Linked DNA regions of Parashewanella spongiae. The protein of the gene in region 2 binds, or shares a complex with, the protein of the main gene of each other region. Links are inferred from orthologs where the notes say so. Each region holds a gene or a part of one and is shown on either strand. Other genes may lie near its edges. The genes, in order: smc and E2I05_RS08195.

Evidence for each region.
Region 1: the proteins of E2I05_RS08195 (region 2) and smc are in contact, whole or in part, in a crystal structure (PDB 3ZGX), measured with the Bacillus subtilis proteins. The link is inferred for Parashewanella spongiae from one-to-one orthologs.

What each region holds. Positions count from the first base shown.
Region 1 is NZ_CP037952.1:1,746,020-1,762,450, reverse strand. Bases 6,469-10,487 are described here. They hold smc (chromosome segregation protein SMC), read right to left. Parts: upstream 10,089-10,487; coding sequence 6,669-10,088; downstream 6,469-6,668. Other genes in these bases: cysZ (sulfate transporter CysZ), read left to right, coding at 10,263-10,487; zipA (cell division protein ZipA), read right to left, coding at 6,469-6,645. In the rest of the region: E2I05_RS06755 (beta propeller repeat protein), read right to left, coding at 662-1,717; E2I05_RS06750 (ankyrin repeat domain-containing protein), read left to right, coding at 2,409-3,575; NAD-dependent DNA ligase LigA, read right to left, coding at 3,637-5,649; more of zipA, read right to left, coding at 5,713-6,468; more of cysZ, read left to right, coding at 10,488-11,030; E2I05_RS06725 (hypothetical protein), read right to left, coding at 11,350-12,180; ltrA (group II intron reverse transcriptase/maturase), read right to left, coding at 12,834-14,114; E2I05_RS06715 (hypothetical protein), read right to left, coding at 15,234-15,605; E2I05_RS06710 (carbohydrate binding family 9 domain-containing protein), read left to right, coding at 15,895-16,431. UniProt on the Bacillus subtilis protein: Required for chromosome condensation and partitioning.
Region 2 is NZ_CP037952.1:2,143,697-2,159,038, reverse strand. What follows is about bases 1-2,930. They hold E2I05_RS08195 (segregation and condensation protein A), read right to left. Parts: upstream 1,895-2,930; coding sequence 1,106-1,894; downstream 1-1,105. Other genes in these bases: rnm (RNase RNM), read right to left, coding at 2,588-2,930; E2I05_RS08190 (L-threonylcarbamoyladenylate synthase), read right to left, coding at 1,971-2,591; scpB (SMC-Scp complex subunit ScpB), read right to left, coding at 508-1,101; rluB (23S rRNA pseudouridine(2605) synthase RluB), read right to left, coding at 1-515. Also shown: more of rnm, read right to left, coding at 2,931-3,442; E2I05_RS08180 (anthranilate synthase component 1), read left to right, coding at 4,745-6,307; E2I05_RS08175 (aminodeoxychorismate/anthranilate synthase component II), read left to right, coding at 6,304-6,894; trpD (anthranilate phosphoribosyltransferase), read left to right, coding at 6,891-7,928; trpCF (bifunctional indole-3-glycerol-phosphate synthase TrpC/phosphoribosylanthranilate isomerase TrpF), read left to right, coding at 7,928-9,322; trpB (tryptophan synthase subunit beta), read left to right, coding at 9,337-10,542; trpA (tryptophan synthase subunit alpha), read left to right, coding at 10,542-11,360; E2I05_RS08150 (hypothetical protein), read left to right, coding at 11,554-11,850; E2I05_RS08135 (DUF2200 domain-containing protein), read left to right, coding at 12,417-12,770; E2I05_RS08130 (DUF3549 family protein), read left to right, coding at 13,049-14,059; E2I05_RS08125 (DUF3301 domain-containing protein), read left to right, coding at 14,062-14,445. UniProt on the Bacillus subtilis protein: Participates in chromosomal partition during cell division. May act via the formation of a condensin-like complex containing Smc and ScpB that pull DNA away from mid-cell into both cell halves.

The DNA.
Region 1 (16,431 bases), 400 kb from region 2 along the record:
CCTTATTATTGATGTTACTTGGGTTAGTCGAACTGCATGCTAAAGTTCAATGTTTTCTTTATCCCCATAAATTGCATTGGCTGCTTACAGCAAGCGCACAGCTTAATGGCTTTGGTTCTCACTGTGTCGATTTCGGGTAATGCACAGCCCAGAAGTATCGCCAGCAGATGTTGAACTTCTTTCAGCTTTTTTCGATTAGCGTCAGCCAGTAATCCGTAATCTCGCACTCGTCGAAACCCTTTCGGTATCACATGTTGAATGATAAGCCAAAGAAATTTCAACGTCGCCAGTGTACGGATTTGAGTTTGTTTCGTATTACTGTCTTTATAACGGAACGTCACTTCATCTTGAGTCACGTTGATAATTTCTTTGTCCGGCAGTACGCCGCGATACAAATACCTCGACAGATATTGTAACGCCGGTTTTCCTCGACCGACTTTGGTGCAGTCCACAACCCACTTTTTTGGCAGATTATCAGATAGAGTTATACCAATCCAAATAGAATTGTTAGCTGCAAGCTGACAACGTTTGCCCTATCTCCTTCTGTTCAACAGAAATTAAATAGTAAAAATTATCGAATGATATTTGTGAGCAAAGCTACGCAAAAATTCGTGAGTTAATTTGTTGAGAAAACTATTGGCTTGTAATGAACTTTAAAATCTTAGGTCACTGATCTTCTTAACCTGTATTTAAAGTAGTGATATCCATTTCCATCGATAGCGTCTGGATTATCATGTAAAACGAGCAATAGTATCCCTTCTGTATGTTGAGTATTTATAGCTGTAAACCTAAAACCTCTAAAATTTGTTAAACTGACTGGTTCCCCACTCTCTGAAATAAACTTTAAAGGCATTTTCTTAAACTCTTCTTTTCCTCTTACTTTTTTTAATACATGAAAATTACTCTTCACATCCCAAGCAATGAATCCAAGTGAACTGAGGTACGAATGGAAAGGAAATATTGTTAATGGCTGGACTGAATCAGTTTTCAATCTTGACCAAGTTTCCCCACCATCATAGCTACTTATTAATGATGAATTTCCATACTTAAAATCACGATTGATCATTGTAAAATAAATTGCATTATTCAAATGATATCGCTTGAAAGGAAAAGCCAACATCAAAGGAACTCCAGCCCCCTTAAAATTCAATGTCCTCCATAACTCACCTCCATTATCTGAACGCGCCATAACTCCATCCCAAGAATTTATAGCAAATATGTGATTGGAACCCTCCGAACTTGTTATTTGCCAATAATTTCCTTTTAAATTAGTCTCATGGCATGTCAAACCGCCATCTTCTGACAAAAATAGCCCTTCGCCGTTAGAATGACTATTAAACGCAAGCCGATTCCTCTTACCAAGATAACTGATAATGCTGGTTATTTTATGATTTTGTTTATCTTTAATTACCAAAGGACAAGATGTCTTTACCTGTTCCCAGTGCTCTCCGTCATCAAAAGATTTCAGCAACCTATCATTATTAACAGCAGCGAATTCATGGGAATCTTTTGGCGAGGAAACAATTTGCTGCCACCAGCCATGATTTGTGACCCATTTTATATCTTTCCAAGTTTCAGCTCTATCATACGACCGATATAATGTGGAACCGTTTGTAGCGAGTAAGATATTTGGGTCACTGCTTTTAATTATTGAAATATAATTCTTATTAGAAAAGGCTTTAATCGGAGTTAAATCAAGGTAGTAACTTTCTTTCATTTGTTCACTTGCAAAAGAAAAATTCGTAATAACTAACCATATAAAACTGGATAATATAAAGTTTGATTTGATGCATCTCATAGGAAATAACCTCTCTAACACCCTATGAAAAACACTATGCTAATTATCATGGTAATCTAAATATCAAGTTAGTATTAAATATTCATTGCTTGTATAAATCCCCTTCAATACTGAAAGTGTGTATGACGGAAGGAACTAATACCAATTACAGTAATAACTGAACCATTAAGATAAGGATCTCAATCGTCTAATTATTGATGCTTTTTTAAGATTAATCTGTTGTTCATCAAAAAAGCATAAAGCATTTTCGTATTAAATCCAATGTAATCATAATATTAATGACCAAAACAAAGAGTGTACAGTGCATCATAATGAAAAGCCGCTTTAAAGGAAGTGGCCTTGACCAAACAATGCTATGAATGTGGTACATTAAGCTATTACTGCTAGTGAGGAGCCCGTTATGAGTGCTGACTATTCTACATTGTCTTTATCACATTCAAGGCAAGATTCATGGAGTATCGAGCCATCACCGTTATTGCAACCTGCTCCTCATGAAAGTAAAATATCATTTCAAAATCCAAAATTACCGCAACCCACTTTACTTAAAGCCTATTACTCACCGAACGTCAAAAAACAGCAACCTTTAGGGCTAGACTCCCCCTCTACGGCCATGCTTTCATGTTTTCATTCTCAGGTTTCTAAACCATCATCTCGAGAGCTTGATACAGGAAAATTCTTTGCATTTCCTCCTAAAAAACAACTCACAACAACAAAGCCAGACGTAAAACCAAACCAGCAACTCCTCCCGCCTATATTGAACGGTCCATTTCAACCGACTGGATTTACAAGAAAATCGATCATTAGCTCTCGAGCACAACTTACAGTTCCTCTAGGGGATCAGAGGCTAGTTGCTCAAATATCAGAGCATACTTCAAAACTAAGTAAATACATTTCTGAATACCCTACTAACAAAATTAAGCCTATTTTACTTTCTAGAATTAAAAATCTTTTGCAAGAATACCCTCAGTGCTTAAGAACAAGGCACCTATTCGCGGTATTCCAAATAAATAATTCAGAACTTAATGAGGTTTTATTTGAATGTCCCTCATTTACGCCCATATTTCTTGCAACAGGCCAGCTTGCTTTAAAACATGATGCCATAGCTAATTCTATGGATTCACCACTTTGTATTGCAATCAGAACTGGAAACATAGCCTTACTACAAGTTTTAATTGAGTATAATGCGTCACTAAACTTAATTTATGAGAACAACCAAAATATCTTTCACTTTTTAGGAAGTAGAGGAGAGTACTCCATACTCAAGCCCGTAATTGATGCTTGGTACAAGCAATATGGAAGTCAAGGATTGGAAGAAAAACTGCTGTGCAATGAAACACAATTTGGGGATACGCCCGCACATATCATTATGAAAAAAGGCGATTTTAAATGCGTTGAGTTTCTACTGTGTAACGCTTCAATGTCTGTTTTAGGCGCTGAAAACAAAAAACGAACAACCCCAATGCAAACTTGTGGTAGAAGAAGAGATTTCAGTCATGCATGGATCTCCTATTTATTTGATCATAATAAAAAGATTTCTCATTTAAAATCCAAAATTGCCACTCACTCAGAGCAATATACAAAACAAACTCAGCAAGCTTGTTCGCAAGAACAAGTAATATCTCAGCAAGCCAAAGCTAACCTAGTACTTGAAAAGCAAATTTCAAACCTAGAGCAAGAAGTTTTAAAATTGACAGATGAACGATTAAGGCTTCATCATTTGAATGAAGCCTTGCAAGTCGAGAATCTAACTTTGAAGTTGAAAACAAAAAAAAGCTAAAAATAAAAACCAAGCTATCTGAAATTAATCATTCAAGCAGTTGAATACATTCGTAAATAAACTATGAAGATATAGTAGCCAGTAATTCGTCTTCATCAATGACTTTTATTCCTAACTCTAATGCCTTAGCAAGTTTAGAACCAGCTGATTCACCTGCAACCACGCAATCAGTATTCTTAGATACACTTCCCGCAACTTTTGCACCTAACTCCTGCAGTCTTGCTTTAGCATCTGAGCGATTGAGCTGAGTTAATGTACCGGTTAATACCCAAGTTTGCCCTTTCAACGCTTGAGAGTCTTCAGTAACAGCTTGAATTTCTGGCCAATGCACGCCTGCTTCGATTAACGCATCAATCACTTCATTATTATGTGGCTGTTTCAAAAAGTGAGAAAGGTGCTGGGCAACAATCGTTCCAACATCTTCAACGGCTGTAAGTTGCTCAATGTCTGCCATTCGCAATGCTTCTATCGATTTGAAATAACTCGCTAAGTTTGCTGCTGTTGCTTCACCGACTTCTCGAATACCAAGTGAGTATAAAAATTTTGCAAGTGTTGTTGCTTTTGCTTTTTCAATAGCCTGAACAAGGTTCGTCGCTGACTTCATCCCCATACGATCAAGCATGGTCACCATAGATGCGGTTAACTTAAATAAATCAGCTGGTGTTTTAATAAGCTCTTTATCAATTAGCTGCTCAACGACTTTATCGCCCATACCATCAATATTCATCGCCTTACGCGAAGCAAAGTGTTTAATGGCTTCTTTGCGTTGTGCTTCACAGAACAAACCACCCGTACACCTTGCAACAGCTTCACCTTCTAACCTTTCGACTAATGAATCACAAATTGGACAACATGAGGGAAACACAATATCACTGGCGTCACTAATGCGCTTTTCAGGGACGATTGATACAATCTGCGGAATGACATCCCCAGCACGACGAACAATAACGGTATCACCAATTTTTACGCCAAGGCGCTCAATTTCATCAGCATTATGTAACGTTGTATTTGATACCGTCACCCCACCAACAAATACCGGCTTTAAACGAGCTACTGGCGTAATGGCACCTGTTCGACCGACTTGGAAATCTACCTGTTCAAGCCTAGTCATTTCTTCTTGCGCTGGAAACTTGTATGCTATTGCCCAACGGGGTGCTTTGGCAACAAATCCAAGCTCTAACTGTTGATCAATTGAGTTGGTCTTTATCACTACACCGTCAATTTCATAGGCTAATTCACCTCGACGTCTTAAAATATCCGCGTAGTAAGCTGTCACATCTGACAATGTTATACACACTTTTACTTCGTCGCTGACTGGTACGCCCCAAGATTTAAGCTGCATCAATTGCTCAAAGTGGCTCAGTTTAAGCGGCCAACTTTCTGGCTCAACCACACCGAGCGCATAAGAATAAAAACCTAAATTTCGACTCGCAGTAATACGACTGTCTAACTGGCGTAAACTTCCCGCGGCCGCATTTCTCGGATTAACAAACACTTTATCGCCTTTTGCTTTTGCTGCGTCGTTCACTTTATTGAATGATGCATGGGGCATAAAGACTTCACCGCGTACTTCGACTAAGGGAGGAAATTCCCCTCGTAATTTTAATGGAATAGAACGAATAGTTCTTACATTCATTGTTATGTCTTCGCCAACACTACCATCACCACGGGTCGCCGCTCGCTCTAACACTCCATTACGATATAAAATGCTGACAGCTAGCCCATCCAACTTAGGTTCACAGCAATATTGAATCTCACCAACCTTTTCAACATTTCGATTGTTAAAAGCACCGAGGTCTTCTTCATCAAAGGCATTATCTAAGCTAAGCATGGGTTTTAAATGAATGATTGGGTCAAATTTGCTTAACGCTACACCACCAACACGCTGTGAAGGAGAGTCTTCTCTCACCAACTCAGGAAACGATTTCTCGAGCTCTTTAAGTTGATTCATTAATCGATCATATTCAGCGTCAGGTACGCTTGGCTCATCGTCTACGTAATAACTAATATTGTGTTTATTTAATAGCTCTGATAATTCAGAGATTTCGGCTGCAGCTTTCTTAATATCGATCATATCTTGTCTCTGTAACTAAAAAGGCCGCTATTGCGACCTTTTCTAAAAATATTAATTTTACTTTTACGATTTTATGCGCCTGATGTAATCCAACTTCTTTGCTTCATCCCACGGCTCTCGCTGACCATCCATTACCGTTGCGCCTAAATCATCGGCCATCTGCATGGCAGAGTTCAACATGATAGAAAAGTTATGTAAGGCTTTTCCATGGCAAGGTAATCGCATGAACATGACTACGCCTTGAGTGCTAAATTGCTCCATATTATCTGGATCAAAAACGCCTGGATTTACCATGTTAGCGATTGAAAACAGTACCTTCCCGTTTCCAGATGCATCTTGATGTCTATGAAAAATATCCATTTCACCAAACTTAAAGTTCATGCTCAGCATAGATGGAAGTAGCTCTGCACCTTTAAGCATTTCTCCACTTTTCCCCATTACATGCAAAACTAACACATCATATGGATCAGGTAATTCTTCTTCCACATCTTGTGGCTGTTCGACTGATGCTTCATTTTGAGAATCAGCACTAGGCTCAGAAGTGATCTCTGACTTTTCATTTACGTCTGGATTTTCTAGTTCTTGAGCATTAAGCTCTTGATTATCAAACAATCCTACTTGTGTCGGTTCCATAACAGGCTCATCTCGTTTCGCAATAATAGCGGGTTCATCCATTACATCTGCATTTAATGCTGGCTCAACTCGACGTTGTGTTTCAGTTTTAATATTCGGCTCAACTGAAGTCTCTTTAATTGAGCTTTCAGTTTGGACTTCTGCTCGTGCTCTTTGGGCAGAACGAACTCGAACTTCACTTATGCCATCAACATCAAAGCCATCAGCATCTCGAACTTGTTTTGTAAGAACTTTTCTATGGGGTTTCTTTTGTCCCTTTATGTTATTCATCTGTTGACGACGAATAGACCAAATTCCATGAATCATCACTCCTAAAATAGCGATTCCACCCAGTACCCCAAAAATTAGTCGTAGGTCTTCCATTCGTTACCCTGTTCTTCCAATCATTATCCTGCATCTGCCAATGCAACTGCTTCATCAATATCCACAGTTACAATACGAGAGACTCCCGGCTCATGCATCGTTACACCAATTAACTGCTCAGCCAATTCCATGGTGATTTTATTATGGCTAATATAAATAAACTGTACTGTTTTTGACATTTCTTTTAATAATCGACAAAAACGTTCAACATTCGCATCGTCTAGCGGAGCATCAACTTCATCCAACATACAAAATGGTGCTGGATTTAACCTAAAAATTGCGAATACTAATGATAAAGCGGTTAAAGCTTTTTCTCCACCAGAAAGTAAATGAATTGTACTATTCTTTTTACCGGGCGGTCTTGCCATGATCGTCACACCCGTTTCTAGTAAGTCATCATCGGTAAGCGCTAAGTAAGCACTGCCGCCACCAAATACTTTTGGAAATAACTGACTTAAATCTTCATTCACTTTCTCGAACGTCGTTTTAAAACGAATTCGTGTTTCTTTATCAATCTTGCGTATTGCAGATTCTAAACTTTGAAGCGCTTGATTCAAATCATCACATTGACCATCTAGATAATTTTTCCGCTCACTTTGTTGTTCAAATTCGCTAATCGCGGCTAGGTTTATGGCTCCTAGCTGTCTGATCTGGCTTCGAACTCTTTCAAGCTTTTGTTGCCATTGTGATATATTGGCATTATCGTCAAGCTGCGACATAACAGTTTGTAACTGAATGCCCTCTTCTTTTAACAATTGTAATTGACTATCAGCTTGCCCCTTTAAACCTTCACGTTGTAACTTTAACTCGCTGATTGACTGAGTCAAGCCTTGTATTTGAACCACATGCTTTTGCTGCTCACTTTTTAAACTATCTATTTGCTGTTGCAGTTCAAGCTGTTGGCTTCTTATCTCATTGAGCTCTTTTTGCAGATCCGTTTGTTTACTTAATAGTTTCTGCAACTGAAGTTCTATGGATGCATCTTTTATAGATTCACCTACGGCTTCATTTGCATTGCTCTCTTTCGAGATTCGCTGCAATTGAACCGCTAATTCTATTTTTCGCAGATTGTTTTGTTCCACTTGTTGTTTAACAAGTGCTTGTTGTGTCAAAAGGTTTTGTAACTTACTTTGTAGCTCATTTCTGCTTTGTTGCGCTTGTTGAGATTGTTGCTTTAAATTTTGATGCTCAATGCGATAGGTCTGAACTTTGGTTTCACTAGAAACTAGTTCTTGCTGAACTTGCTCTGAAAGTGCATATAACTGGAGTTGCTTCTCATGATGGCTTTCTCGGGTTAACTCTAACTCAACTTGTTGCTTTGTTGAGTATTCTAATTGCTCAAGTAATAATTTTTTTTGTACTTCATCTTTTTCTTTTTGCTCCCGAACGGCAGCTTGCTTTGATAAGATGCTGGTTCTTAATAAATTACTTTCTTGTAAAGACGAATTAAGCTGTTTGTGCTTTTCATTAAGCTCTGTACGTTGCTCCAAAAGCTGAGTTAAGCTTTCATTTAATTGTTTCTGTTTAACTTCAAGTGATTTCACTTGCTGAGTCAGGTGTTCTTGCTCACTCACTAAACTCAATTGAGATTGACTCGTTTCTGCCTTACCTAATAAAAATCCATGTCCCAATAAATAACCGTCTTTTGTTGCTATCAGGTGAGACTGATTAAGATCAGGTAGTAACGATTTCGCCTCGGTTAAATTTTCAGCGCAGTGCACGCCATCCAACCACGGAGACAAATTCACTTCAGACGAGCTCAATAGTTTATGGGTAGTTTTACCGTCAGACTCGACAAAGCCATTATGCTCAGTCGAAAGTAATTCCATTAAGGTAACATTTGATGATAGTAAGTGCCCTAAAACCACTTCTACGGCTTTTTCCCACCCAGGACTAGCATTTATCACTTGCCACAATTGTTTCTCCGTTGTTGACTGACTCAATAACAATTCACTATTGATAAAGGCTAAACGGGATGTATCCACTGCAACAGCTTGCTGATTTTGCTGTTGTTGCTGTTGAGATTGATGGATATCAATCTCTAAAGACTGCAAATCCTTCGTGTTGTTTTGTATCCTATTTTCATCATCAGCAATGTGCGCGATTAATTCTTGCAATTTTTTTGAATCATCACTATCAACGCTGCTTTCGTCTTCCAAAACTGCAAGCTGTTGCCGATAAATATTTATTTGATCGCTGACTTGAAGTATTTGACTTGCACTGTGCTCAATTTGGGTGGCAAGTACTTGCTGTTGAGAATGAACATTACTCAATTTTTGTTTTTGCGCGTGAAAATTATCTTGTTGGCTTCTGCCCGTTTTTTCATATTGTTCTATTTGATCAATCAGTTGCCCAAGCTTTTCATCCATCAGCTCAAACTCTGGTTGAGCATGATTTACTTCTTCATCCAAACGGTTTAATTGATTAATTTGTTGTTCTACTTGAGTTTCAAGATCACTTTGTTTGCTTTTTATCTCATTTACTTGCTGATTTGATTGCTCTTCTCGCTCTTTTTGATGGCTAATCTGTTGTTCAAGCTTAGCGATTTGAGTGCCTGATTGATAAAATTCAGCCACTTTTTTCTGTTCAATTCCAACAAGCTCACTGAGTCCAATATTTAATTCGGTTTGCTTGGTTGTGACTGTCTGATTTTCAGATTGAGCCTTTAAAAGCTCTGTATCTAACTGATTAATTTTTGCCGATAGTTCTTCAGTTTTTTTAACATGATCTTCATATCTTAAAACCAACAGTTCTGCATGAGTTTGACGTTCAACTTTTTTATGCTCTCGATATTTCAATGCTGCTTTAGATTGTTCCGACAGTTTATCGAGTTGCAGCGCTAATTCGCCACGAATATCACCTAATCGCTCTAAATTCTCTCTGGTGTGTCTAATTCTATTTTCAGTATCACGACGCCTTTCTTTGTAACGTGAAATTCCAGCAGCTTCTTCAATAAATACCCTTAGATCTTGAGGTTTAGATTCAATCAGCCTTGAAATCATGCCCTGTTCAATAATGGCGTAACTTCTAGGCCCAAGCCCAGTGCCCATAAATAAATCGGTAATATCTTTACGGCGACATTTTTGGCCATTTAGATAATAAGTTGAATCACCGTCACGAGTGACTTGCCGCTTAACTGATATTTCTTGATAACTCGCGTATTGCCCAGGCAATCGACCGTCTTGATTGTCAAAAAACAACTCTACGCCAGCGACAGATACAGGACGCCTTGCACTCGACCCGCTAAATATGACATCCGTCATGGCGCCACCACGAAGATGTTTGGCGTTGCTCTCACCCAAAACCCAACGAACAGCATCAATGACATTAGATTTCCCACAACCATTGGGTCCAATCACACCTGTTAGAGCTTTTTGAAAAGGGATTTTTGTTGGGTCAACAAACGACTTAAATCCAGCCAGCTTTATCTGTTTTAGTTTCATTAATGGGCTGTTAGTTACTCTAAAAGAAAGGAAGAACAATCTAATGGTTACTTTAGCAAAGCACGCAGCATTTTGTAACGTTTTTTATAAAAGTGTTAACCATTTACGACTTGTCATTCTTGATTGAGTTATTCACAATCAATAATAGACAATAGTTTTGAGATCTTAATCTTTATGAGTACACAAATTCCAGCAAAAAGCGGTGTAAATTATTTTTTAGAAGGATTTAAGTTAATAAAACAGCCTGGTCTTCGAACCTTTGTGTTTATTCCATTAACGATTAACTTGATTTTATTTGCAGGAGCATTTTATTTAGCATTAAGCCAACTTCAAATTTTGTTCGATTGGCTTGATACCCAACTACCAGAAATGCTGAACTGGCTTCGTTTTTTGCTTTGGCCTATTGCCATCATTACGATGTTGATCACCATGTCTTTTGTATTCAGTTCTGTGATGAACTGGTTATCCGCTCCTTTTAATGGCTTGCTGGCTGAAAAAGTTGAGCAATCGTTAACAGGGAAGCCCATGAATACGGGCGGCACTATGGATTTGATCAAAGATTTACCCAGAATCTTGGGACGAGAATGGCAGAAATTTAAATACTATTTGCCCAGAGCAGTTTTAATCCTATTGCTCTTTTTTGTTCCTGTCATTGGCCAAACCGTTTTTCCTATCGTTTGGTTTATGTTTACTGCATGGATGATGGCGATTCAATATTGTGATTACCCATTTGATAACCACAAAGTAAAATTTGAAGATATGAAATTTGCATTAAAGCAAACTCGTGGGTCGAGTTTTAGTTTTGGCGCAACCGCGTCACTGTTTTCAATGATCCCGATTGTAAACTTCATTGTGATGCCCGTCGCTATTTGTGGAGCCACGGCAATGTGGGTCGATAAATACCGTGAAGCTTATCGAAACAATGTGATAGCTCCAGATTAAATTTGGGGCTCTTAGGGATCTAGCGATTTAGAAAGTACCAATCTTTGTCATACCAGCCAAAGCCAAGACTAGTATCCAGTGTCTTTCTATAGGAAAAAGCAAAGGCACTAACTCCGACATACAAAACTGTCGTTACTTCGTTCCCAGCCTGCGCTGGAGTGACGTGAACTCATCGGTATACTTTCTTCCGCAATTTTCCTTAAAACAATTTGTTGAGCTGTAATTTTGGGAATAGTGAGTCTATTTCAGAAAACTACAACACTGAAATAGGCGAAAATAGCTGTGCTGTAGCGATTCGATTATCCAAAATTCAAGTTTGTTATTGCTTTTTATCCTTTTCCTTTTCCTTTCTCTTCTTTTCAATTTGAACATATACCTCTGTGTTTATTGGAGCACGGGCACAGACACCGTCAGAACAAGTAAAAGGTGAAGAACCTGATTCTGGCGCTATTTGAAGTTTGATATCGAGCGGAGCGTTACTTTCTAACGATTTGGCGAAGTTGACTTTTTGCTGGTGTCGATGATCTGTTATTGATAAAGTTTTGTTTTTAGTATTCTCATTTTCTGTTTTGGCTTGCATACAAGAGATACTTTTTACAAAATAACGTGCGGTGAAAAAACCTACAATAACACCTGCTGAAAACTTGATGACTCTTCCGCCAATAGTATTCTCAATGTTATAACACTTCAGCACTTTTCCTATTAAACTAGCAGCATTAACTCCACCGACTATTCCTGCCGCAGCCGCTAACGTTCCAACTAATTTTCCTTGAGAACTGGTAACGCCTATAATCACGGCATCACCTGCAATATTAAGCACGTTAAATGTAAAACTAAAGTCTGAGCGTTTTTGAATTTTCTCATTAAAAAAGTTTTCTTGAATATAACCTAAACTGCTATGTGAAACGGATGAGAGTGGTGCTCGTATCAAATAACGACTTCCCAATGCCACCCCAGCTCCCAGTGGCCCGCCAACTGCAAAACCTGCACCCGCTGTGACCGCAAAGCCAAGATATGTTTCCATGCTGGGTAAATTTTGATACAAATATTCAGTCCATGTTTGAGAAGGTTCACTTTTTATTACGGACATAAACACCACACACTCGTATTGATGGCAAACAACACCTACAAAAAAGCCAATCTTTGTCATACTAGCGAAGGCTGGTATCCAGTGACTTTTATAGAAAAAAGCAAAGGCACTAGACTACCGACATACAAAACTGTCGTTACTTCGTTTCCAGCCTGCGCTGGAATGACGAGAACTCATTGGTATACTTTCTTCCGCAACTTTACCTAGGCAAATTGACTCAATCTGTTTATTATACCGATTACAGTAATTAATAACTCACTCAACAAAAGCTAAAGAGTTTCAGTACAAAGCGCAAGTTTGCGGTACTATATTCCCTACAGCCGCCATACAAAGCTGGCGTTCAACGCACTTCGTGCTTTTGTCAGGATAATTCAAGTGCTTGTAACGCAGTAATGGAATCCTTTAGCCTTGCCCTTCGAGAGCTTGTATGCACTCAAATTACTTCTCAAAATTGTCTTGACGTAAAACAACTATGCCTTCATCAATTTCGATTGCACTTTGAGCACCTATATAGCTCTGAGTTGAGCATTTAATTAGGGTCTGTTGATCTTTCAGGATTAAATTTTGTGCTATTTGGGCATTTATCTGTTCAAGTAGAGTAGGCTACTGGCTTCGCTATCGCTTATCCAGCAGCCCCTCTTCGATTCCGTGCATGAGGTTTTCCCTCACACGGCTCTGTTGTTACACTTCTCTCAGCCCCTTCACTTTGCTTATCATCTTGTCGTGGGTAAATACTCAAGACCAGCTTGGCGTAATTTTTCGTAAGCACCTCGTGATAGATACTTGCTTCGACGTTGACTTAAGCGACGATGCCAGCGATAGAACCGGTTTACTACAAATCCATTTATTCTGAAAAATACACCTCTGGGATAACCTATCCCACCAAAATAGTGTTTCCATCCCCTCAGAACTTGATTAACCTTATTTATCAGTACGCCAAGTGTATTTGAGGTTCGGTGTTTCACTATGTCTCTGATTTTATTTTTCAGCTTTGTTTGGCTCTTCTTAGACGCCTGTATCTTGATGTAACTGGTGCCTTTGATGAGGCCTGTGATCCGTTGAAAGTTAAAACCGAGGAAATCAAACTCATTCATCAGCTTTCCCATATCCACACAGTGGGTTTTACTTTGATTTAGCTTCAGACCTTCATCACTTAATTGCTGTGTTATCCAGTCCAGTTGCTCTTGTGTGTAGGTTTGCTTATGAAGTACAACAAAATCATCTGCATAGGTAACGATTTTACACGGTGTTTTTTCGTGTATTTTCAAACAGAAATCGTTGAGATAGATGTTAGCCAGTAGTGGAGAGATAACTCCGCCTTGCGGAGTGCCACATCGGCTTGCTTCTATTCGCCATTTCCCGTTGACCGTCTCTATGCTGATGGGCGCTTTGATAAAGCTTTTCAGTAAACTCAGAAAGCTGCTGTCGCTTATTCGCCTTTCTATTTTTGTCATCAACTTAGCGTGCGGAATGGTATCGAAATAGGCGCTCAAGTCAGCATCGAGTACGTGCTGATAGCCTTGTTTTAGGCTCATTTCAATGACTTTTACCGCTTGCTGGGCGCTTCGACATGGACGGTAGCCATAACTGTGTTCATGTAAATGAGGTTCGTAGACGGGTTGCATCACTATTGTCATCGCCATTTGCACAATTCTGTCACTGATTATCGGGATCCCAAGTTTCCGCGTTTTGCCGTTGTCTTTGAGTATTTCTACTCGTTTGACTGGGCTAGGTCGATAGTTTTTCTGTTGTAATTGAGTTTGAATTTCTTTTAACAGCGCAACGACTTTCTTTTGCTGCTCTAGATAACTGAATGTGATGCCATCAATTCCTGCTCCGCCTTTATTGGCTTTGCATCGTCGATAGGCTTCTTCGAGTATATCTAGGCGACTGAGTTTATCGTACAAGCTGTAAAATCGAAGCTCCGAGTTAAGCTTTGAGCGTAAGTAAAGTTTTCGCTGTAATATTCTGATATTTACTGGAGTGTTAGCCATATGGCAATTTCACCTCAAAAGTTACGTTAAAAAACGGGTGTAACACTGAGCCCCTTCCCTGATGTAAAGTTATGTTGTCTTCACGGTTAACGGTACTATGGGCTCATCCGACTGCCTGAGCGCCCTATCTGAAATTTCGGTTTACCTTATATTCGGATAGTGCAAGTCACTACCTTCCAACACTCAGGCTCTCCCACGTTCACTTTATTTCCTTCAATACATGCCACTTCATATTACGCCGGAAGATCAAACAGATGCATTTACCAGTTGCTTCTCTGTTTGTGTCAGGGTTCGTCAACTAGGAAAGACTCCCCATCTTCATTTTTTGATTTACGACGCTTAACTGAATTCGCTTGATGCTGCGGCCTACATTGCATCTCAACCTTTATTCAAGGCCTTTGTCACAGGGCTTCATGTCATAGCGGTTACCCATTATGCATGCCCGTCAGATTTCGGGATGAACTGGTAATTATCCCGTCAGGTACGTTTCAACCTGATGGACTTATTATAAATAATAACGTTGCTGTCTCTGGTTTATGGCCATGTAATCGCTTGGCTGCGTATACGTTGAGACAAATCCCACAACAGAATAAAGCGCTTCGTGGCGCTCCCTAGAAACATCTGTTGACTGCGTTCTCAAGCGTAGAAAAAATGGCTGATAGTAAGACGTAGCTTGCAGCAAGTAGTTATTCTACTTGCAAAAGTTACAACGCAGATAGCAGCCATTTTAGCAAGCTTGTGAGCGTAGAGCATTTCACTCATTGGGTGAAAAACATGATAATAAAATCATCCCATTGTTCAAACAGTTACTCATATACTCAGCGTTCAACTGATGTTTTTAGGTTTAAGGCGTGAGCAGTGATGCTTAGTCATCTAAGCAAGCTGGTCACAACACAGAACAGTGAATGCTCAAAAGCATCGAAAAAAGAGAGAGCGTAAATTGGTCGCTCTTTCTAAATAAAAGGTGCTGTGTTATCGTTTTCTTATTTGGAAACGAAGCAACGACAGTTTTGTATGTCGATAATAACCAAACCTCACAAACTCTGCCTTGCATAAAATAACCAATTTATCGCTGCAAAAACAATCACGAAAGATCAACAGACCCTAGTATAATTGATATTACAAGTTGTTTTCTAAAAACAACTCGAAATACAAATGCAACATTTGTTGATCAGAACGCGCCATATAACAGCCATACTTTCCAGTATTTGGATCCAAAGCAATATTAGCTAATCCAGTAGCTTCTGAAAATAAAGAAAAAGCACCATTAAGACATTCTTCTTCGTGACCACTAAACTCACATACACTTTGAATTAATTCATTATTCTTGGTTAATTGAACAAGTTCGTTTGCTAAAACTTCATCATATTGAGGGCATTGATACATTTGAACATCAATATCAAGTTGTGTGATTTGTTCGGTAAAATCACTTGCAAACGCCATTTGTTGTATGAAGCAAAAAGCGCTAACCAACACAGAAAGTTTTTTCATTATTCACCTCATCACGGTATTAAACGACTAATTTCCCCCTTATTCAGAACAGATCAAGCCGTGTTTGTTAAGTTAATTTTGAAACAAACGACTATTGCTTCAAGAAGTGTTCAGAAAAACGACTAGAGTAAAATTTTGTAACAATTATAAAACTGCCATTACATATTGATTTCTGTCAAAATAACACTTTGATTATTTTCATAGTCAGCCATCAATGACTACAATCACAACAATCTAATAACAGGCACCCTTCATTTTGAAATATTCGACTCTTATTTACGCTAGCTGTATGAGTTTAGGATTGTTTAATCCAGCCTTTGCAAGAGATTCAAAAAGCTCCCATATTAAAATACCAACATTAGACGCTACAATAAAAATTGATGGAGAACTTTCCGAAAGCTACTGGCAACAAGCTGCTACAACGAAGCTGAACTTTGAAACTCAGCCGAATGAAAACACTGATGCTCCAGTAACAACAGAAGCAAAAATATTTGCGACTAAAAAAAGTCTTTTTGTAAGTTTCGTGGCTCATGATCCTGAACCAAATAATGTTATCGCTAACCTCACCGATAGGGACAGTTCTTGGGGAGAAGATCTCGTTGGAGTTCGATTCGACACATTTAACAATGCTCGCCTTGCTTATAATTTCTTCATTAACCCATACGGCGTTCAAACAGACACAATAGAGAATGAGTTAACAGGAAGGGAAAGCGACGCTTGGGATGGTATTTGGTACAGTGCAGCTAAGCGAACACAAACTGGATATCAAGTTGAAATAGAGCTTCCGCTGTCAATGTTTAATTTTGATGACAGTCTCGAAGAGCAA
Region 2 (15,342 bases):
GGTTTCACTTTATCAAACTTAGCTGGTCCGTCTTCTAACATCACACCTGTCCTAAGCTTTTGAACGGATGCATCTTCGACCTGACCAAAAGTTCTTACGGCATATTCTCGCTCAACTTCATTAGATGGATGCATGAGCTTATTCGCTAATTCACCATCTGATGTAAACAGTAATAAACCTGAAGTATTGATGTCTAAACGCCCTACAGCAACCCAGCGACCATCTCGTACTCTTGGTAAACGATCAAAAACGGTTGGACGACCTTCTGGATCTTTACGACTGCAAATCTCACCTTCGGGCTTGTGATAGGCAAGTACTCGACAAATCACTTCGTCAGCTGACTTTATTGAAACTAGACGGCCATCAAGACGAACTTTGGCGTCAGATTCAACCCTATCTCCAATGGTTGCGATTTCTCCATCTATACTAACTCGACCTGCAGCAATCCATGCCTCCATCTCACGACGGGAGCCATGGCCTGCTCGGGCCAAGACTTTCTGCAATTTTTCACTCATTAGTAGACTCTTCTTTTATATCTGGAACCAATTCACTCACTGAAAACAATGCTTGTAATGATTCAGGATCAGACAGTTGAGGTAATTCAGATAAATTTCGCAATCCGAAATAATCTAAAAAATCATTGGTTGTTGAATACAGTGCTGGTCGACCAGGAACTTCTTTATGCCCAACAACCTTAATCCAGCTTCTGTCTGATAAGGTTTTAATTATATGGCTACTTACTGTAACGCCACGAACTTGTTCAACATCTCCACGTGTCACGGGTTGCTGATAGGCAATTACCGCTAAAGTTTCTAATGTCGCTCTTGAATATTTTGGTGCTTTCTCTTGCCACAGTGACTGCAACAATGGACTTAAAAACTCTGCCGTTTGGAACCGATATCCACCAGCTACTTGGACAAGTTGTACACCTCTTTCTTGATAATCTTGCTCTAACTCTGATATCACCGCTTTAATTCGATCTTTCGACACCGAAAAATTACTCAAAAATGAGTCTTTCATTTGTGTCATCGTTTGTGGTTTATCAAGTACAAATAAACTCGCTTCTATAAGCTGTTTGAGCTGAATATCATTAATTTGCATTAGATTAAAATGCCCTTACGTGTATCGTTGTCATCGGCTCTGCTTGAACCAGCTCAACTAACATCTCTTTGACTAACTCCATTAAAGCCAAAAAACTCACGACAGCGCCAGCTCGCCCCTCTTCAGCACTGAATAAAGCTTGAAACGGTGTGTAAGTCTCACTATTCAGTAATTCAAGGATCTGGATCATACGCTCACGCGTCGAAAGTGCTTCTTTCTTTACGTGATGATGTTGATAAGCTTCAACACGCTTCAATACATTCGAAAACGCTTGAGCTAAATCACTCAACGACACATCAGGAGCGAGTACTTTCACTTCAATATTTTTAGCTACCTTTACCGATGCAAGATGAAAATCCCGCTCTAATCTAGGTAACTCATCGATTTCTAATGAGGCATTTTTTATCGTCTCATAAGCTTTGAGTTGCCTGATTAATCGAGCTCTTGGATCTTCTTCATCGTGTTCATCAAACTCAGGTCTAGGAAGCAACAGCCTTGATTTAATCTCTGCCAATGTTGCCGCCATTACGAGATAATCCGCAGCCAACTCAATTCGAGCGTCAGTGAGTAGTTCAATGTACTCTAAATACTGGGAGGTTATTTGCTGGATAGGCAGGTCAACAACATCAAACTTTTGTTTACGTATCAAATAAAGTAGTAAGTCTAAAGGTCCTTCAAAGGCTTCTAAAAATACCTCAAGCGCTTCTGGAGGAATAAATAAATCCGCAGGCATTTCGCTAACTGATTTACCCCGAACAGTAGCTAAAGGCAAACTTTGCTGAGCAACCTGCATCCGAGTCCTTATCCATGAGAAGCGTTCAATATCAGTTATGCATTATATCGGGAACGGTCTCCGACTTAAAGCAACATTAGATGAATATACTTGTATCACCAGCACCTTCACGAACAACTTGTATCGTATCTTCCGACATATCAACTACGGTGGTCGGGTTTTCGCCTAAATAACCACCATGAATAATTAAATCCACTTGGTGTTCTAACATGTCCCTTATATTTTCGGGATCCGACTCTGCATAGTCTTCATTTGGCATCACTAGGCTTGTCGACATTAAAGGAGCATCAAGTTCTTCCAGCAAGGCCGCAGCGATAATATTACTTGGCACTCGTATCCCTATGGTCTTTTTCTTGGAAGTTTGCAGACGCTTTGGCACTTCTTTCGTAGCTTTAAAAATAAAGGTATACGGCCCCGGCGTACAAGATTTCAATAATCGATAAGCTTGATTATCAACTTTTGCATATGTTGCCAATTCTGATAAATCACGACACATCAATGAAAAATGGTGGTCATTTTCGATTTGCCTGATCCTCGTAATTCTCGTCATTGCATTCTTATCACCAATTAAACAACCAATGGCGTATCCTGAATCTGTTGGATATACAACAACCCCCCCCTGCTTCAAAATATGAACGGCTTGTACGATTAATCTTGATTGCGGGTTTTCTTCATGTACATAAAAAAATTGACTCATTTATTCCAGCCTTCTGAGTGCCAAATCCAATTAACTCCGGGTGGTTGAAACAATTTTTTACCTAAATCTAACCAGCCACCTGGAAAATGAAAATCGCTTCCTAGTGAAGCAAAAAGTTGATTCTGATTACTGAGCGCAATTAAATTAGAACGATCGCCAATGGACTGTTGTCCTTGAACCACCTCTATTGCATCTCCACCAGCTTCCTTGAACTCTCTTACAAGACGTTTTAACCACTTTGCAGAAAACTTATATCCACTTGGGTGTGCTAATACTGCCTGACCACCGACGTTATGGATAAGTGTGATCGCTGATTCCATATCTTGCCAATTATTGGGTACATAACCCGTTTTACCTCGTGACAAAAATTTTTTAAATACACTGGGCGTGTCTTTAGCATACCCATGATGAGCTAACCAACGAGCGTAATGGCCGCGACTCAATGCCGCATCACCCGCTAGTGCTTTAGCCCCTTCATACGCACTTTCGATACCAGCTTTTTCTAATCTTCGCCCAATTTCACGGGCACGAATGTCCCTTAATTCACGCTGCCTCTTTTGTAATTGGGCAAGTTCATCGGCTTCAATATCGACATTTAAACCTACAATATGAATATCGTGGTTATGCCAACAAGTAGATATTTCTATGCCATTTATCAATTCGATAGAGTTATCTTGTTGCCGATTAAAGTCATGCGCTTCACGCAAACCTGAAACTGTATCGTGATCGGTGATAGCAAGTACATCGACTTGATTGGTTATGGCTCTTCTGATTATTTCAGTAGGAGTAAGCTGGCCGTCAGATGCCGTGGTATGGCAATGTAAGTCAACTAATTTTGATTCATCATTCATTACGCTATTGTAACTGAAAATAATAGAAATAGCGTCTGAAAAAATATTTAGATCATTATTGCTCGAACACTATAATTTCGAAAGTTGAAGCATTTTCATTTGATAATGTCGGTTTCTTAATCCTTTTTTAGGCCGTCAACATTATTAATGGCAACAGCATAGACAAAAACTTAGTGAAGAACTTGCCTCTTGGTAGATTTATCTGATGAATAGCTAAATACCATGCAACCTATAAAATATACACTTTAAGTAATTTATACCAATTACAGTAATTAATCTCTCACTCAGCAAGAGATAAAGGTTTTCAGTACAAGGCGCATGTTCGAAATACTATCGAGATAATTCAAGAACGTGGAACACAGTAATGGAAACCTTTAGCCTTGCCCTTCGGGAGCTTGTATGCGCAAAAATTACTTCACAAAATTATCTCAACGTAGCAATGTAATAACGACAGTTTTGTATGTCGGTAATAACTATGGTTTCACCAATTTCGTTTGTACTTTGTGCGCATACATAGCTCTGAGTTGAGCATTTAATTACTGTAATAGATATTAGTTATCGTCAATTGTGCTTGACATTACCGACATTTTATAGTCTTCTATCACTCAAATTAATTGAGCAACCAAACTAATATTTATGCAAATTCAACTCGCTTCTCAAAACACCTGTTGGTGGTGGCACTTCCCAAACTAGCGGGTTGTGTGAAGCTGTGTGCTCAATAGATTAAGAGACACATTCAACAAAAAAGCCCGCAACTTGCGGGCTTTTTTGTTGCCTGAAAGAAAATTGCACTATTAAAATTGAAACTGCGGAAACAATAGAACGGTCTAAGGAAAGTTTCGGAAGAAAGTATACCGATAAGTTCTCGTCACTCCAGCGCAGGCTGGAAACGAAGTAACGACAGTTTTGTATGTCGGTAGTCTAGGGTCTGTTGATCTTTCGTGATTGTTTTTGCAGCGATAAATTGGTTATTTTATGCAAGGCAGAGTTTGTGAGGTTTGGTTATTCCAAATAAGAAAACGATAACGCAGCAGAAATGACCAATTTACGCTGTCTTCGATGCTTTTGAGCATTCACTGTTCTATGTTATGACCAGCTCACTTAGATGGCTAAGCATCACTGCTCACGCCTTGAACAGATAAATGCTCAAATAGCACAAAATTTAATTCTGAAAGATCAACAGACCCTAGTGCCTTTGCTTTTTTTATAAAAGTCACTGGATACCAGCCTTCGTTGGCATGACAAAGATTGGTACTCTTTAAATCGCTAGATCCCTAAGAAACATTAGAGAAAAACAGGCTCATGAATATGACAACTCAGGCTCAACTGACAACACAAAAATCGAGCATTCTTTATCAGGATGATCCTTTGAATCTTTACCAAAGGTTAACTCAAAATGCCAGCCACACTATGCTGCTCGAGTCAGCTGAAATTGAAAGTAAAGATCATTTAAAAAGCATTATTGTCACAGACAGCGCACTCATGATCCGCTGTGACCGCTTTAAATTGACATTCACGGCATTGAGTAATAATGGTCAAAAGTTATTGCCGACGATTGTTGATTTTTTCTCTGAAGCCATCATTAGTACAGCAAAAACTGAATTGGGTGCTGAGTTGGTAGTTACTCTTTCCCCTACCACAGAGCAACTTGATGAAGACGAAAGATTACTTGTCGCATCATCACTTGATGGGCTAAGAGCTTTAATTCAGCATTTTAATCGCACAAAAATAAACGCTGAGCCTATATTTCTCGGAGGTGTACTGTCTTATGATTTAATTGACACAGTCGAACCACTTCAACAGGTACCAAATGCTGACAATGACTGCCCTGATTATTTATTTTATGTCGCTGAAACCTTAATAGAAGTAGATCACACCACTCAACAGTCGTGTATTATTAGCTATTCATTTTCGAACGACACCACTATCACTGAGCAACTGGCTGAAAGAGTGGCGCAATTAACTTATCAAGCAAAAAAGCTTCAAACTCAGATCCATTCGTCAACAATTGAAAACGAAGTCAGTACAAATATTTCAGACACAGAATTCAAAAATAATGTGAACTCGCTAAAACAACACATTATCGCTGGTGATATATTTCAAATAGTTCCGTCACGTAGTTTCAGTTTACCGTGTCCGAACACTCTAGGTGCTTATCAAGCATTAAAGCAAACGAACCCAAGTCCCTATATGTTCTATTTTAATGGGCCTGATTTCACTTTATTTGGTGCCTCCCCTGAAAGTGCTTTGAAATACGACGCCCAAACAAATCAAGTTGAAATTTATCCGATAGCTGGCACTCGTAAGCGTGGAAAAAGGGAAGATGGTCAAATTGATTTCGATTTAGATGGCCGAATTGAATTGGAGCTTAGACTTGATCAAAAAGAATTATCAGAACACCTTATGTTGGTAGATTTAGCACGAAATGATGTAGCCCGAATTAGTCAAAGCGGTACCCGCAAGGTAGCTGAATTATTAAAAGTCGATCGCTATTCACACGTGATGCACCTTGTCAGTCGAGTTACAGGCCAGTTACGTGAATCACTCGATGCATTGCACGCTTATCAAGCCTGTATGAACATGGGAACCCTAACAGGCGCACCTAAAGTCCGTGCGTCTCAGTTAATCAGAGAAGTTGAAGGCCAACGTCGCGGCAGTTATGGAGGTGCAGTAGGTTACATTAACTCTAATGGTGACATGGATACTTGCATTGTAATTCGTTCAGCTTACGTTAAAAATGGCGTTGCGCATATTCAAGCTGGTGCAGGTGTTGTCTATGATTCTGATCCACAAGCTGAAGCAGACGAAACACGGCAAAAAGCTCAAGCAGTTATTTCAGCGATAAAAATCGGAGGTGGACTATGAAACTTTACCTATTAGATAATTTTGACTCATTTACTTATAACCTAGTCGACCAATTTCGAAGCTTAAATTTTGATGTCGTTATTTACCGCAATAACATTGCTCCTGACTTTATTGCCACTAAATTACTTTCAGAAGATGATGCGGCCTTAGTATTGTCCCCCGGCCCAGGCGCACCAAATCAAGCAGGGTGTATGATGGATTTATTATCAAAAGTCGCAGGTAAAGTCCCTATCTTAGGGATTTGCTTAGGCCACCAAGCATTAGTCGAACACTATGGCGGTAAAGTAGAACGCGCTCCAGCTGTCGTTCACGGTAAAGCCAGCCAAATTACGCATACTCAACACGCTGTATTTGGTGACTTACCCTCGCCTTTGCCCGTTGGTCGTTATCACAGTTTAGTTGCCACTGTAGTGCCTGAGTCTTTAGAAGTTATTGCATTTACCGAATCTTTACCTATGGCCATTGCACATAAACAACACAAGTCGGTCGGATTTCAATTTCATCCAGAATCTATTCTCACCACTCTAGGCAGTGATCTATTAACTCAATCAATTAATTTTTTGACTAAGGAATTGTCAGCCTCATGAATACCGAAATTCAATCATTATTCGAAAAAGTCTATCAAGGAAACTCGCTGACTCGTCACGAAAGTGCTGAAGTGTTTTCAGCCATTATTAAAGGCGACATTGATGATATAAGCTTGGCTGGATTACTCACAGCTTTGAAAGTGAAAGGCGAAACGGTTGAAGAAATTTGCGGTGCTGCAGATGCTTCTATTGCGACTGCTAAGCCCTTCCCGTATGAAGCCTCGGAAGAGTTGGTTGATTTAGTTGGAACTGGCGGTGACGGCTATAACACAATTAACATATCAACCACTGCAGCTTTCGTTGCCGCTGCTGCTGGTGCCAAAGTAGCTAAGCATGGTAGTAGAAGTGTTTCCAGTAAATCAGGTTCATCGGATCTACTTTCTCACTTAGGTATCGACATTACTATGTCACCAGAGTCAGCCAGTAAAAGCCTAAAGGATAATCACATTTGTTTTCTTTTTGCGCCACATTACCACGGTGGATTCAAACACGCAGTTCCAGTAAGGCAAGCACTTAAAACCCGAACCATATTTAATATTTTAGGGCCGCTTATTAACCCTTCTCGACCTGACTATATGTTGCTGGGCGTGTATTCACCTGAACTTATCGACCCTATTGCTACAGTACTTAATTCTATGGGCGTAAAAAGGGCAATGGTCGTACACGGAAGTGGGCTTGATGAAGTCGCCGTTCACGGGATCACTCAGGTAACTGAAATCAATAATGGTGAATTCAACCGTTATCAATTAACGCCCAAAGATTTTGGCATAACTACCGCCTATTCGATTGATGAATTGACTGGGAGAACACCTGAAGACAACGCCGCGATAACTTCAGCCATTTTGCAAGGAAAAGGCCAATCATCACATACACACGCTGTTGCCGTAAACGCTGCGTGTGCTTTATATATCAGTGGAAAAGCCGACAATATTCAGCAAGCCATGCAACTCACGTTAGACACTATTAATTCTGGTACACCTTTCCAAAAACTAACCCAACTTGCTTCGGCTAGCTGTGGTGGGGATTCTAAGTAATGAGTAACATTTTAACACGCATTGTTTCCACTAAAGCTGAACACATTGCCCAGCTAAAATTGCAATATCCTGAAACAAAGTTATCACCCAAAGTATCAACTCGCAGCCTTTTTGAAGAACTCAGCTCACCGAATACGAGTTTCATTTTAGAATGCAAAAAAGCTAGCCCTTCTAAAGGGTTGATCCGTGAAAATTTCGATTTAGGCTTTATCACTAGTGTATATCGCAAGTATGCAGGAGCCGTTTCAGTATTAACCGACGAGCAATTTTTTCAAGGCAGTTTTTCATACTTAGCCCAAGTGAGACAAATGGTCGATCAACCAGTTATCTGTAAAGACTTTTTTGTTGATGAATACCAAATTAAGCTTGCTGCACATCATGGTGCTGACGCAATATTATTGATGCTATCGGTTTTAGATGACGCTCAGTACACATCATTATCCTCCATAGCAAATCAGTTCAAGTTGGATATTTTGACTGAGGTTTCTAATCAAGAAGAACTTGAACGCGCCGTTAAATTGGATGCCAAAATTATCGGTATTAACAACCGTAATTTACGTGACCTCAGCACTAATTTAGCGACCACTGAAGCCCTCGCGCCTAATATCCCTGAAGATCGCGTTATTATTAGCGAGTCGGGAATCTATACTCCGGATCAGGTCAAACGTCTTTCACCTTTAGTTAATGGCTTTTTAGTGGGCAGCTCCTTGATGGCTGAAGAAGATCTTGATTTAGCTTGTCGCACTTTGATTTTCGGCCACAATAAAGTTTGCGGAATAACAAGAATTGAAGACAGCTCAGCCATAGCGAATGCTGGAGCAAGTTATGCAGGTTTAATTTTTGCCGAAAAATCACCTCGCTGTATTTCATTTAAACACGCTCAAGCGATTACAGAGCACCATCAAAAAAGTCATTTAGGTCTTCGATTCGTGGGTGTATTTGTAAACCAATCTCACAATGTAATAATTAAAGCCGCGCAAACACTTTCCTTATATGCCGTGCAATTACATGGTTGTGAGGAACAAACTTACATCGACGAACTTCGCGCACTTTTTGACAAAAACAGCATCAACACAAAAATATGGAAAGCGATATCCGTTGACACGGCCAACAATGAAATTAAACAAGTTACCAGCCCATCTATCAGTCAAAAGTTATATGACAGCAAATCAGACTCACAATTTGGTGGAAGTGGTGAAACATTCGACTGGAACACTGTCATTGATGACAAACAATTATCATGGTTAGCCGGTGGTTTAAATTCAGAAAATGCAATAAGCGCCATGCAACAAGGGTTCTTTGGGTTAGATTTTAACTCCGGTTTAGAATCAGCACCCGGAATAAAAGATAAACAAAAGATTGAACAAGCCTTTCGTGCCCTCAGACAATATTAAGTTAGGATACAACAATGACCCAGTTTAAATTAAATCCATTTTTCGGAGAGTTTGGCGGCGCATATACACCTCAAACTCTAATGCCAGCTTTACGGAAACTTGAGCAAGCATTTATTGATGCCAGTAATGACCCTGAGTTCCAGAAAGAATTTACGGAATTACTTAAAAATTACGCTGGTCGACCGACAGCGCTTACGCTGACTAAGAACTTCAGTCCAAACCCGCTTGTTAAAATTTATCTAAAACGTGAGGATTTGCTTCATGGTGGAGCCCATAAAACAAACCAAGTGCTAGGCCAAGCGTTGTTGGCAAAGCGAATGGGGATAAATGAAATCATCGCAGAAACGGGCGCGGGTCAACATGGCGTTGCTACCGCTTTAGCTTGCGCACTTTTAAATATGAAATGCCGCGTTTACATGGGCGCAAAAGACATTGAGCGTCAATCTCCAAACGTATTTCGCATGCGTTTAATGGGGGCTGAAGTTATTTCTGTGACTTCAGGCTCAGCAACATTAAAAGATGCCTGTAATGAAGCCATGCGAGATTACACAGGCAATTATGAAACAGCACATTATTTATTGGGTACAGCAGCAGGCCCACACCCTTATCCAACGATTGTCCGTGAATTCCAGAAAATGATCGGTGAAGAAACGAAACATCAAATTCAACAACGTGAAGGCCGTTTACCAGATGCTGTAGTAGCATGTATTGGTGGAGGCTCAAATGCAATCGGTATGTTCGCTGATTTTATTGATGAAACAAGCGTCCAACTTATTGGGGTTGAGCCCGCAGGGAAAGGCATTGATACCCACCAGCACGGTGCCCCATTAACTGAAGGCCGTAACGGTATTTTTTTTGGCATGAAATCACCGTTGATGCAAGATGAGCATGGCCAAATTGAAGAATCTTACTCAATTTCTGCAGGGTTAGATTTTCCATCAATAGGCCCTCAACATGCGCATTTACATGCAACAGGTCGTGGTACCTATGTTTCAGCCACTGATGACGAAGCATTAGAAGCCTTCCAAGTACTAGCACGTAGCGAAGGCATCATTCCGGCTCTGGAATCTGCTCATGCTCTTGCACATGCTTATAAAATTGCAAAAAATGCCGATAAAGAAATGCTGTTAGTCGTTAATTTATCCGGCCGTGGAGACAAAGATATTTTCGCAGTTTCTGACATCTTATCTAAAAAAATGAATGAAATGGAGCAAAAGTAATGACTGCATCAAACCGATATCAACATTCATTTGCTCAACTCGAAGCAAAAAATCAAGCTGCTTTTGTTCCCTTTGTTACCATTGGTGATCCAAATCTAAAGCTCTCTCAAAAAATAATCGAAACACTGATTGAAAACGGTGCCGATGCTTTGGAGTTAGGCATCCCCTTCTCTGATCCATTAGCTGACGGCCCTGTTATCCAACAGGCCAACATTCGTGCACTAAATTCCCACGTTACTCCGGACTCATGCTTTGAACTGATCACGCAAATACGCACTAAGTATCCCGATATACCCATTGGACTATTGTTATATGCAAACTTAGTGTATTCCAATGGCATCGATAACTTTTACTCAAAAGCCCAAAAAGCTGGTGTTGATTCTGTATTAATCGCAGACGTGCCCGTAGAAGCATCAGCAGAATTTAGAGAAAGTGCAAAAGCTCATGATATTGCTCCAATATTTATTGCACCACCTAATGGTGATGAAGAAACACTGTCCAAAGTGAGTCAATATAGCGAAGGATATACTTATTTGCTGTCTCGCGCAGGCGTAACAGGAACCGATAACAAAGCCAGTATGCCTTTAGAGAATATCTTAACAAGTTTAAATCAACATGATGCACCACCTCCAATCCTTGGTTTTGGTATATCTCAACCAGAGCAAGTACGAGAAGCGATAAAGTCTGGTGCTGCTGGAGCAATATCAGGATCAGCCACAGTGAAAATCATAAGCGCTAATCTATCAAAACCTGATATTATGTTAAATAAATTAGCCAAGTTCACCCAACAAATGAAAGCCGCAACCATCAAAGATTAGAGCGTCATTGATAACAATATCTGATCCAAGCTTCTCAATGCTCGCTGAGAAGCTTGCTACCCGGCTGATAAATAATGATTTTTATAACATTTTGGAACCCATCAGATACGGGTAACAAATAAATGAGAAAATCTGAGGAGAAAAACGTTATTTATTGAGATAATAAGCCGACTAAAACTATTCTCAAAATAAAATGCCGATACTCGACCGAACACCGCTTAACTCCTCAGACAAATTCGATCTTCTCTTAAAAACTATCGCTTGCCAAGTGCATGGTGCAGTTTCTTCTCTTTCTGATGAATTTAATGTTTCTCGTAAAGCCGTTTACTCCGCTAAATATGCGGCTCAATCGGCACTAAAGTGCCTTGTTACTACCAATGACGAATCTGATGTCATTACATCTGTAAATGTTGACGTACCACATCTTCGCCGTTCTATTGTGGCTTTATCAATCACAGCACCTAACTCTATTCGAGCAATTATTTTTTAGGTCGTAGATGCCGTGAGGTATGAGTTTACCATGACCATTACTAGGAAAATCATGATCATTAACGGTTGCCGGCTCTGCGGAATCTGTGACTCCATCACGAAAGTAATTACCTAATTGTTCTTTCTTTTTTGTATCGATACTCAGGACGGGTTTCCCCTTATCAAGATAGTCTTGTTTCAGTTGAGCCAGTTTTTCAAACTGAGCGTTACGATCGACATGTTGTTTCATCGTTTTGGCTTTCTGAGCCTTACGACGGTGAAAACCCTGCTGACGCAATAATCTTGAAACGAGGTTTTACTGGCGGGTATTCCGTTGGCGTATAGCTTGCGAGATATTTGTCGACGTGACAGGTTTGTCCACCTTAAATCTTGGCGCATAGGATCACCAGCGGTATGGTTTTTTAGAATTGCCTGCAAATTATCATCTAAATCGGGAAAAGTTTGTGTCAGCTTTTTTCTACAGATCTGTCGCCAAATTTTAAGACAATAGTTTAGATGAAAGATCTGCTTAAAAGATTGTCATAAATTATACAGTTGGGGGCATTAGCACTCTCATGAGGTGAAGAGATGTCTGATCACAAAGCTTTTTCATTTGTATTCTCAAAAATATATTCTCTCTACGTTCAAAAGGCTGAGAAAAATAGCAGAACTGAAGCGGAAGTCATCCAAATTATTTGTTGGCTCACAGGTTATAATTCAAATGGTCTGACTAATCAGATTGAAAGTGAAAATTACTTAGCGACTTTCTTTGCTGAGGCTCCAACAATTAATTCCAACGTATCTCTCATAAAAGGGGTTGTATGTGAGGTTCATGTTGAAGATATCGAAGAACCACTGATGCGTAAAATTCGATATCTCGATAAATTGATTGATGAACTTGCCAAGGGAAAATCTATGGAAAAGATTTTGCGGTCGTTGTAGTCGCGTTGAAAGTTAAACAAGTCAATCAAGTAGGACTATATACAGCAGGCAGTTCTCCACCATTTTTAGTCCTTATTGAAACACTAGAGATCCCCTCATAATTTCGTTCTGCCATTGATAGTTGCAAGTTTGACGCATTCGTACAATATCCAGAATAAAGCAACAAAATAAATACTGAATGAAATTTGTCATCAGCACTACATCTAAACAGAACTTAGAGTTTAACCCAGCAAATGATACAATGTATCCAAATATGCAGCTAAACAACAGTATTACGTATGACCGAAATCAACACTCTGACTCAGTTTCTCACCACTGCTCAAACTCAATTTCAAATCTATGATTTAGGCCGTAAAGTTCAACACATAGATATGATGACTTTTTCAAAAATTGAATCGTTAGAGTCACCTTATCCTTTTCCAATTCAAGGCCATGCTCAGTTTGCAATTGTTTTTTGGAATCAAGAAAAACAGCCTTACATCTGGTTTGTTAAATTAGCTTTAGATGAACAAGGTTTGTTATTGCCTTCTGCTCGTTCCCAGTTCATTCAAATGATTTTAGAAGCATTAGGCCGTGATCCTACTCAGCATTTGAGTGAACAACAGCAACAAGCACTAGCAAACAATCCATTTAGTTTTAAACCAACCCAAGAAAAATTAGCTGTGTTCAACGCGCTAGTAAGAAAACAGCTCAATTTACCTGCATCTTCCCAATATGAAACTGCCGTTCAATATCTTTCTGGCCAAATAGCGAAAGAAAACTGGCAAGATGTCGGTCTTCAAGGTATCGCTGATATTTGTATTCGTTATAATCAATTAAATCACGAGAACTACTTAATGTCTGGTCTTGAAACTGCAGCTCTTGAAGTTAAAATCGCTTTATGCCAATGCTTAGAGAATATTTCTATTTCTGAAAAGTTAGCTGATAGACTTTTAACTCAATTTTATTCTGCTGATAATGAATATCAATTGTATTTTTTTCGAGCGTTATCAAGTCACTTTGCTTCAAGTTCCGAAGCATTCATATCTCTTAGCCAGCAAAATAAATTGAGTGATAGTGCGTTAATCACAATTGCAGCTAGAAACTGGAGCTTATTAAGAGATGATGAATTAAGAACCATTTTTTTAGAGGCTCTGGCACATCAATCACAACACTTTTTTAATCAAGTATTTGCTGATATTGTAGCTATACCCAGCTTAAGACATAAGGTTCTTGCTGAATTAAGAAACCCTGATCGCAGCAATCAATTATCACAAGCCATTGGCGGTTTGTTTAAGGCAACATCGTAACTATGACTGATTTACTATTAATTCTTGGTATATTTCTTATTTCTGCTTTTTTTTGGCAATTACGACAAATGGCTGAAACAAGTCGTAAGTTCGCTGAAAGAGAAGCATCAAGACAACGTGTTCAACTGTTATCTGTTGCAATGGCTTCAGCACACCCATCAATTGGGGGAGCTACAGGCTTGTGTTGGAAAGCTAAGTTTGTAATGGAATTTAGTACAGATGGAATCAATCAGCTCAGATCAGATTTTATTATGCACCATAATCGAATACATAGTATCAACTGGCCTGTATTTCCGGAGCCTGAATGGGAGCATGCTCCTGAGCCTAAAGGGAAGATTGGTGGATGCTGTGGCAGCAAAACAAGTTGCAGTAGTCGCAAGAGTTAGTCTTTTACATTGATTTTTTATCGATTATGTAAATAATCTATGCTTTAACTGTTAAAGATATTAAAAAGAAAGGGCGGGATCTTTCGATCTCGCCCTTCTGGTTCTCTGTTAAGCTTTCCTGCTATAACTATGCTCCCTGCACCTTCCTTGCGTCTAATGTGCTTCCTGCATCATCCGTGACCAATCCTTGAATCCTTGTACTTACGTACTTTCCCTTTTCTTGGTTATTCCTTGACCAAGCGTGCTCCATCCTGAGCGTGTCCTATTTCATCCTTGCAAACTCATCCTTGACAATACGTCCATGACAATCCTGAATCGACACGTCCTGTATCTAATCTTCCATGCCCTCAGTATCCCTACTGAGTCAACGTCCGTACTGTTACAACATCCGTTGTATTACTTTCCTTATACCTTTGATGATTTATCCTAAATCAACAAATTCCTCGGTATTATCCTAAGAGCAGCTATCCATTTGCTCTGATACTCATCCTGAGCTTCCAGTGCTTTGATTGCCTTTCCTATGAAACATATAATAGTTCAAATTTAAGATAAAAAAAGGTTACAAAATAAATTGTAACAGGGTAGTAAAATTCAATTATCCTTTTTTAACAAAATAACAATGTTAATTAACTGTTATTTATAGCTTTTTAATTTAGAGTTAATATTCTTAGACTATTAATGCATGCGACCTAAATATTTGTCTTACAATCATGTGAGATATATCTCACACGCTCCAGGGTGAAAATGGAAATATTGTTTTGATATTTATTTTGCTGTTCTATTATCCAGAGCAATATTCCTGCAGATTAAGAACAACCAATATAACAGAGCAACCGCACGAGTGAGTGATATATAAACAACTTCACGTGGTAATTTCGTCACTCCCACGAAAGCGGT